Regions from separate parts of the Mesorhizobium sp. WSM4819 genome, predicted to be linked through region 1. Evidence: riboswitches for the same ligand, from Rfam matches in the RefSeq annotation. Region 1 holds a riboswitch; each other region holds the start of a gene.

The links. Region 1 has a riboswitch for cobalamin ahead of AC0L18_RS13380 (aromatic ring-hydroxylating oxygenase subunit alpha). Riboswitches for the same ligand answer to the same signal wherever they lie in the genome.
Region 2: another riboswitch for cobalamin. It lies ahead of AC0L18_RS06900 (DUF1636 family protein); the one in region 1 lies ahead of AC0L18_RS13380 (aromatic ring-hydroxylating oxygenase subunit alpha).
Region 3: another riboswitch for cobalamin. It lies ahead of AC0L18_RS27700 (ABC transporter ATP-binding protein); the one in region 1 lies ahead of AC0L18_RS13380 (aromatic ring-hydroxylating oxygenase subunit alpha).
Region 4: another riboswitch for cobalamin. It lies ahead of AC0L18_RS07075 (CbtB domain-containing protein); the one in region 1 lies ahead of AC0L18_RS13380 (aromatic ring-hydroxylating oxygenase subunit alpha).

What each region holds. Positions count from the first base shown of each region.
Region 1 covers NZ_JBVVQO010000012.1:38,226-40,391, forward strand. Annotated here, with positions in the region: gene AC0L18_RS13375 (DUF680 domain-containing protein) at 38-244, opposite strand; cobalamin riboswitch at 752-954, shown strand; gene AC0L18_RS13380 (aromatic ring-hydroxylating oxygenase subunit alpha) at 1,068-2,166, shown strand, end outside.
Region 2 covers NZ_JBVVQO010000005.1:74,303-76,468, reverse strand. Annotated here, with positions in the region: gene AC0L18_RS06905 (winged helix-turn-helix domain-containing protein) at 1-461, shown strand, start outside; cobalamin riboswitch at 720-922, shown strand; gene AC0L18_RS06900 (DUF1636 family protein) at 961-1,395, shown strand; gene cobW (cobalamin biosynthesis protein CobW) at 1,392-2,166, shown strand, end outside.
Region 3 covers NZ_JBVVQO010000042.1:51,745-53,910, reverse strand. Annotated here, with positions in the region: gene AC0L18_RS27705 (AraC family transcriptional regulator) at 1-765, opposite strand, end outside; cobalamin riboswitch at 1,031-1,234, shown strand; gene AC0L18_RS27700 (ABC transporter ATP-binding protein) at 1,322-2,134, shown strand; gene AC0L18_RS27695 (ABC transporter substrate-binding protein) at 2,131-2,166, shown strand, end outside.
Region 4 covers NZ_JBVVQO010000005.1:111,321-113,486, reverse strand. Annotated here, with positions in the region: gene AC0L18_RS07080 (CbtA family protein) at 1-716, opposite strand, end outside; gene AC0L18_RS07075 (CbtB domain-containing protein) at 732-911, opposite strand; cobalamin riboswitch at 949-1,158, opposite strand; gene AC0L18_RS07070 (heparan-alpha-glucosaminide N-acetyltransferase) at 1,585-2,166, shown strand, end outside.

The DNA of each region.
Region 1 (2,166 bases):
AGTGGCGGACCGCCACTTTGCTGTTTGGGACCAGCTGCTAATTGTTGCCGAAAAGGTTGCGGTCGGCGCCCTGGCCAACGGGCTGCTTTTCAGCGTGAGCCGGCGTCTGGACAGAGGCAGTATACGAGCTGTCGACCGAAGCAGTCGGCTGGTTGGCGGCGTCGGACCCATAATGGTCGCTGCCGGCAAAGGCGCTGCCGGTGATGGCCAGAACGGCGACGGCAGCAAGAGCGATCTTTTTCATTTTAGTACTCCAGTATCTTGGTCTTCAGTCCGTCTAGCGGCGTGTCTTGGGAGGATGCGCGCGTCGTTCGGACAGCCCCGATGTGGGAAGGCCATTCGGCGGATTCCAATCACGAAGTTGTTCCGTGTGGACCAAGAATCTACACCTTGAAATTGTGCCAGAGGCATCTACTACCATGGTTTTATGGTTCGTTTTCAATATCTTATTCAAAATTAGCCATTCATGATTTGACGGATTGGCGGATCTGCGTTCACAGCATGCTGTACGCATTGTCAACAGAAACGAACCGTTCGGTTCGATTTTAGAAGCGGCTAATAGTCACTTTTGTAAACTGTTAACCTTCCTGGTCTCCGCCGCGGGTCGGATTCGATGTCACGGCAGCCGACAATGGCCGCCGACAAAGTGGGGTTTCAGCCCTGCAGATATAAACCTGCAGGTTTCGCCGGCGGTGTCGCGCCGCATGGATACGATGTCGCTTTCATGCCGGCAGTCAGCCGGCCGGCATGATTAGATCACGCCATCTCAGGTGCCGCTTGGTGACGACGAAGCGGAGAATTGGGAAGCCGGTCAGAACCCGGCGCTGCCCCCGCAACGGTGGTGGAGTTCAAGTCGCAACGGGAGACCACTGGGCCACAAGCCTGGGAAGGTGTCGCGACGAGTCCGCAAGGACACTCCAGAGCCCGGAAACCAGCCCGAGATTTTCAGACTCGACTGATCGCGGTGGGCGGTCAAGAGGTGGATGATGCACGTCCGGCCCTGTCGCCGGCGTGCAAACGGTCCTCCCTCCATCACCACCAGTTCAGTCCTTACACGAGGACAGGACATGGACGCGCGCAACGACATGCTGAGGCTCTTGCACGGCCGCAGGCAAGGCTATTCGCTCGAGCAGCCCTTCTACACCGATCCAGATTTCTTCAAGCTCGACATGGAGCTGATCTGGTATCGCGACTGGCTGTTCATCGGCCACGATTGCGAGTTGCCGAAAGCTGGCAGCTATATCACCGCCCAGATCGGCGACTATCCGGTCGTGCTGGTCCGCGACCAGCAAGGCAAGATCAATGCCTTCCACAATTCCTGCCGGCATCGCGGCAGCCGTGTCTGCAATGCCGACAAGGGCACTGCGGCGAAGCTGGTCTGCCCCTATCACCAGTGGACCTACGAGCTGGACGGCCGGCTGTTGTTTGCTCGCCAGATGGCAGACGGCTTCGACAAGAGCCAGTTCAGCCTGAAGCCGGTGGCTTGCGAAAGCGTTGCCGGCTACATCTTTATCTGCCTGGCCAACGAGCCGGCCGACTTCGCGCCGATGCGCGCCATGATCGAGCCTTACCTGCTGCCGCACCGGCTGCGCGAGGCAAAAATCGCCTTCGAATCGACCATCGTCGAGAAGGGCAACTGGAAGCTCGTCTGGGAGAACAACCGCGAGTGCTACCATTGCGCCGGCAACCATCCGGAACTCTGCAAGACATTCCCGGAAGCGCCGACCGTGACCGGCGTGCAGGGCGCCGACAGCGATCCAGAGATGCTCGCGCACTGGGCGAAATGCGAGGCGGCGGGCTTGCCGAGCAAGTTCCGCATCGATCCGGCCGGGCAGTATCGCGCCACCCGCGCGCCGCTGCTGCGCGACGCCGTCAGCTACACGATGACGGGACGACGCGCGGTGAAGAAGAACCTTTCCGACAGCGTTTCGACCGACCGTATCGGCTCGCTGCTGCTCTATCACTATCCGACGAGTTGGAACCATATCCTCGGTGATCATGCCGTCACCTTCCGCGTGCTGCCGATCAGTGCCACGGGAACGGCCGTCACCACCAAATGGCTTGTCCACAAGGACGCGGTCGAAGGCGTCGATTACGACCTCGCCGAACTCACCCATGTCTGGACCGAGACCAACGACCAGGACCGTCGCATTGTCGAGGAAAACG
Region 2 (2,166 bases), on a different contig from region 1:
AACTGGTCGACGCCGGCGACCTCTTGCCGGTGACCGTCGAAGGCTGGAGCAAGCCCGCCTATCTTCACAGGAATGCCCGTTTTCCGCGCAAGATCGAGGCGCGCGCCTTGCTCGCTCCCTTCGATCCGGTAGTCTTCGAGCGGGCGCGTACGGAAAGACTGTTCGAGTTCCGCTATCGCATCGAGATCTACACCCCTGCCGAAAAGCGCCAATACGGCTATTATGTGCTGCCGTTCCTGCTCGGCGAAAGGATCGTGGCGCGCATCGACCTTAAGGCCGACCGCCCGGCCGGCGTGCTGCGCGTCCATGCCGCCTATGCCGAACCCGGCGCGCCGCCGCAAACCGCCGCCGAACTTTTTGAGGAATTGCAGCTGATGCAGGGTTGGCTCGGCTTGGAACGCATCGAGGTGACGCCGGCGGGGGATTTGGGCCAGGCTCTGGCGGATGTCGCGGTTTCGTGAGGTCGATGTCGGCGCTGCCCCTCACCTGCCTGCCGGCGTCCTCTCCCCGTATAGAGACGGGGAGAGGGATGCTATCATCGATGGTTTCGCCAATCGCCAGCGTGCAGGCGCCGCCGTTGCGGCCAGCTCTTTCTCCCCGTCACTATACGGGGAGAAATGCCCGGCAGGGCAATGAGGGGCAGCGCCGACGCGAAAATTGCCCCGCAGCGTTTCCCTCGCCGCGTCGTAGACGTGCGTTGACACGACTGCCTCCACAAGCCTAAATCCGGTTCAGACGGTCTCCTCTCGGCAAAGGGAGGAGCCAAGAGGGAATGCGGTGCGAAATCCGATTTCAAATCCGCGGCTGTCCCCGCAACTGTAAGCGACGAGCCAAGGCCGATAACCACTGGGAAAATCCCGGGAAGGCGGCACCAAGGCGATGACCCGCGAGCCAGGAGACCTGCCGTCTAGGACATAAGAATCCGATCGCCTGGCGGGTTTTCCGGGCAAGGAGCCTGATTTGGAACGCGACAGCAGTTTTTCGGCTGAGACAGCGGGCGTATTGCCCGGCGATGATGATGCTCTGGCCGACGTCACCGTGATCGTCTGCGCCTCCTGCCGTGACGAGACCGGCTCCGACGGCCATCCTCGCGCCGGCGAATTGTTGGCCGAAGACACGCGCCGCGCCGCCTCTGGCGAAAATATCCGTATCCGCAGCGTCGAATGCCTCGGCAACTGCAAGCGCCGCCTCAGCGCCGCTATCCTGCGCGACGGCTGCTGGAGCTATGTCTTTGGCGACCTGACCGCGACCAGCGGCGCCGATCTCATCACCGGCGCAAAACTCTTCGCCACCTCGACCGACGGCCTCATGCCATGGCGCGGCCGCCCCGATTGCCTGAAGCGCGGCCTCGTTGCCCGCATCCCTCCCCTCGACCTTTTGAAGGACCAGATATGACCACTTCCGTCTCGCGCGTGCCCTGCACCGTCGTCACCGGCTTCCTCGGCGCCGGCAAGACGACGCTGATCCGCCATCTGCTCGAAAACGCTGGCGGCAAGCGGCTGGCCATCATAGTCAACGAGTTCGGCGACATCGGCATCGATGGCGAGATTCTTAAGGGATGCGGCATCGACACCTGCCCTGAGGAAAATATCGTCGAGCTGGCCAATGGCTGCATCTGCTGCACCGTCGCCGACGATTTCGTCCCGGCGCTCGACCAGATCCTGTCGCTGACGCCCAGGGTCGACCATATCCTGATCGAAACCTCCGGGCTGGCCCTGCCCAAGCCGCTGGTCCAGGCCTTCCAGTGGCCGACGGTGAAGAGCCGGGTGACGGTCGACGGGGTCATTGCCGTGGTCGACGGACCGGCGCTGGCCGAAGGCCGCGTTGCCAACGACATGGACGCCCTGCAGGCGCAGCGCGCGCAGGACGAGACGCTCGACCACGACGATCCGGTCGAGGAGGTGTTCGAGGACCAGCTCGCCTGCGCCGACCTGATCATATTGTCGAAGAGCGACCTGATGGAGGCCACCGGCTCGGCCCGCGCCAATACCATCATCGGCAAGCACGCCGCCCGCGCGGTGAAGATCGTGCCGGCCTCGCAGGGCAAGGTCGATCCCTCCGTGCTGCTCGGCCTCGGCCTTGCCGTCGAGGACGACATCGAGAGCCGCAAGACTCACCACGATGACGAGCTCGATCACGAGCATGACGATTTCGACTCGTTCGTCA
Region 3 (2,166 bases), on a different contig from region 1:
GCGCTCGAATTCGGGCGCGTCGGCAATCTTGTGCCCGGAGGCCGGCAGCCATTTGTTCCAGATCGTGTTGACCGTGCGGCGGATGGTCGAGATGTGGTCACGATGGGCGAACACGGCGTACTTCTGCGCCGGCACGCGCACGCGCGAAAACTCCTTCGGCAGGTCCGAAAAATCGGACACCTCGACGCCGGCGATATAGTCGAAATTGCCTGCATCGTCGCCGTTGACGCAGACGCCATAGGCGACGTCGCCGACCTCGCCTGGAATGTTGCCGACATAGGGGCCGAACCTTTGCCACTGCATCGGGATGCCGGCGCTGGTTTCGCAACTGTAGCGCTCGCCAAGACCGGCGATGAGGAACGGCCGGCTGGTCTCAAAACGCGGCGGCTCGAGATTGGTGAGGAAGGACTGGTCCATCAGGATCGGCTCCACGAGATCGAGGTTTTTGAGCGAGCCTTGCGCGCGCACCAGTTCCGGCGTGGTGCCGAACTGGTCGCGGAAGGCGCGGGTGAAAGCCTCATGCGAGGCATAGCCGGCGTCGAGCGCGACCGAGAGAATGTCCGGTGCGCCGGCGGCGAGCCTGCGCGCCGCCTCGGTCAGGCGGCGAGAACGCAGGTAGCCCATCACCGAACGGCCGGTCGCCGCGCCGAAAGCCCGCGTCACGTGAAAGCGCGACACGCCGCTGCTGTTGGCGACATCGTCGAGCGAGATGGATTCCGGCAGATGGCTTTCGACGAACCACAGCGCTTTCTCGGTCGGGTTCATACGGCTCCTTGCTGTGGGACTGTGCATTTGGCCGGCTCATAGTGCCGCGTCCTGATGGAGGCAGTTTGATCGAAATTGCGCACCGCGCAATGCGACGCTGGTCGGCAAGTCGGAGGCGTTGGGCGAAGGGCTTGACGGGAGCAGGCGTTGTCCTTAGGTAGTAACGTTATTACATTACGAGATTCGGTATGCTCGTTCTGACAAGACCATTGCTCGCGGGGCACTCCGAACCCCGGAAACTTATTGCGCTGGGATTGGCGGAAAACTAGGGTGGCTGACTGATGGTCCCCAAGCCGAAAGGCGAGGGGTGAAAAGGGAACACGGTGAGATCGTCGGATCGAGGCCGTGGCTGCCCCCGCAACTGTAAGCGGCGAGCAAAATCCGAAATGCCACTGGCCGGCAAGGCTGGGAAGGCAGGATGGCGCAAGGACCCGCGAGCCAGGAGACCTGCCATCGCAGAGTTGACCGGACGGGGTGTGCCGGGAGGAGACGTGGACATCGGTTCTTGTCGGCCGGTCCAGCTTCCTTCCGTCGCCATTGAGAAAGTGACGGTAAGTTGGACGCCTGCCAGCCTCTTCTTGAAGCGCGTGAACTGAGCGCCACGGCGAATGGCCAGCGCCTGGTCAGTGCGGTCAGCCTTTCGGTCGCGGCGGGAGACCGCCTCGCCATCATCGGCCCCAACGGCGCCGGCAAGACGACGCTGCTGCGCATGCTATGTGGCACGCTGCGGCCGAGCGCGGGAGATGTGAGATTTTCCGGACGCCGGCTGGAGACATTTCCGGCCGCCGAGCGGGCGCTGCACATGGCGGTCGTCGGCCAGACCGATCAGCCCGATCCGCGGCTTGCCGTGATCGACTACGTCGGACTTGGGCGAGTCCCGCATGCCGGCTTGCGACGCAGGAGCGAGCAACGCGACATCGTCGTCGAAGCGCTTCGCAGAACCGGCCTGCTGCCGCTGCTCGGCCGCACGATCGGCTCGCTATCGGGTGGTGAGCGGCAACGCGCCCAGCTGGCGCGCGCCGTCGCCCAGGAGCCGAAAATCCTGTTCCTCGATGAACCGACCAATCATCTCGATCCGCGCGCCCGCAGCGAACTTCTCGAACTTGTATCGCAGTTTGGCATGACCGTCGTGGCGGTGCTGCATGATCTGTCGCTGGTCACGCCATTTGCCACCAGCGTCGCGGTGATGAACGAGGCCCGCCTGCAGGCACTCGCCGGTCCGCGCGAGGCGCTGACCAAGCAGTTGATCCGCGAGATTTTCGGCGTCGAGGTGCTTCGGCTGCGCCATCCCACCGAAGACCGCGAACTCACGGTGTTCGAAGTCCCGAACCGTGCCTCTTCTGATCTAACCAAGGAGCAACATCCGTGAAACGCCTCGCACTCTCTTTTGCCTCTCTGGTG
Region 4 (2,166 bases), on a different contig from region 1:
CGCAACAAGCCGACGACAGCGCCGAGCACCAGCCAGAACACCAGATTGGTCAGCGTCACCGCCACCACGAACTGGTGGTGCAGGCCTTCCGGGATCGGCGATTCGAAACTGTCGGGCTGCGGCGCGCCGACAATATGCGGGGCCACGATCAACGCCACGGCAATCACCGCCAGCGGCAATGACTTGCGAAAGGCGAGCAGGCCGAGACCGGCCGCGGTCGCCACCACCGTTGCCGTCCACCAGATCTGGCGCTGGGCGAGATCGGCCGCCGGCATCGCCGGCAGTTCGGGCGGCAGGCCAAGGTTCGGGGCCAGCGTGAACACGGCAAAGCCGGCAAGGCCCCAGAACAGGCCCTGTCGCCAATTGCCGATGCCGCCGGCGAATTCCGAAGCGGCGACCAGGATCAGCGCAAAGCCGATGCCGGTGACGACGTTGGCAACGACGTTAAAGGCGAAGCGCTCGAAGCCATCGGCCGGAGCCCAGCCTTCCTCTTCCGCGGTGGCTGCTTCAGCCGGCACGGCGCTGCTCATGGCATTACTGCCTGCTGCGGCCGGCGACAAACCATGGTCATGCGTGTGACCACCGCCGGCCTGTTCGTAGACTTCCGCCTTGAGGATGAGTGGCACCGTGGCGTAGGCCTGCATGCAGGCGAGAACGACGCCGGCCACAAGCCCTGCGATCGCCGCGATGAACACGACGTTGCGAAACAGTGTCATGGTGTCAGCCCCTCGTCAGTGGCAGGGAAAGCCCATCGAATGGCGATAGTCGTGGGCGGCATTGTGGACCGCATCGATATGCGAGAAGCCGACAAAACCCATGACGAAAACGCCGAGAAATGCAGCAAGCGCCAACTGCACGAAACGCGACTGCGAGGAGACGGAAGCGCCGAGCGAGACGGAAGCGGTATTCATGTCTTGTCCTTTCGCCCTCCACCCGAGGGCATAGAAGTCAGTTCTCCTGTCGCCGGCAGGTCTCCTGGCTCGCGGATCAGCGCCCTTCCCCACCTTCCCGAAGAAGCTCTTCCCGAAGAAAATCTTCAGTGGCATATGGAGAGGACTACCGCACACAGTTGCGGGGGCAGCCACGGCATCGGGCGAATTTTGCCCCTACCGCATTCCCTCTTGGTTCCAAAACGGAACCGACGACGGCTGCGACTATAGGCAGAATCGCCGCGCCCGGCAAACCAAATTCCGCCAGCTACCAGCGCGAATGCGCCGTGCCGGCAGACCAGCTTGGTTCCTCGACGCCGCGATCTTGACACGTTGAAAGCCGATCGTCCGCGCTGCCCCTCACCTGCCTGCCGGCATCCTCTCCCCGTAGAACGGGGAGAGGGCGCTGTCATCGGCGGTCTCGCCAATCATCAGCGTTGCAAGAAGGGAGCCGGCGTTGCGGCCAGCCTCTTTCGCCCCGTTTACGGGGAGAAACGCCCGGCAGGGCTATGAGGGGCGGCGCCGGCCTCGACCACTGGCTGCGAGCGGCATACGGCGCTTTAGCCTAAGCCCTGGGCATCAATGGGCCCTGTCTTCTTTTGTCCGGGGCAACCATGATAGTCGTCTTGCAGCACTGAATCAGAATTGCGAGACCATGACCATTCCTACGCCGGCCGTTCAGGACCGATCCAGGCGCATCGTCGCTATCGACGTCGCCCGCGGCATCGCTTTGCTTGCCATGGCGAGCTACCATTTCACCTGGGATCTCGAATTCTTCGGCTACACCGATCCCGGCCTGACTGCCTTTGGCTGGTGGAAATTCTACGCGCGCTGCATCGCTTCGACCTTCCTGTTCCTGGTCGGCGTCAGCCTGTTCCTTGCCCATGGCAAGCAAATCCGCTGGAACGGCTTCTGGAAACGCTTCGCCATGGTCGGCGGGGCGGCGCTCGCCATATCGGCCGCCACCAGGCTTGCCACACCCGACAGTTTCATCTTCTTCGGCATCCTGCACGAGATCGCGCTCGCCAGCCTGCTCGGCCTGGCGTTTCTGCGGCTGCCGGCGCTGCTGACGCTGGCTGTCGCAGCTTTCGTCATCACCGCGCCGCTCTACCTCAGGTCCGAGATCTTCGATCATCCGGCCCTGTGGTGGGTCGGCCTGTCGGCAACCAACCCGCGCTCCAACGATTATGTCCCGCTGTTTCCATGGTTCGGCGCTGTGCTTGTCGGTATCGCGGCG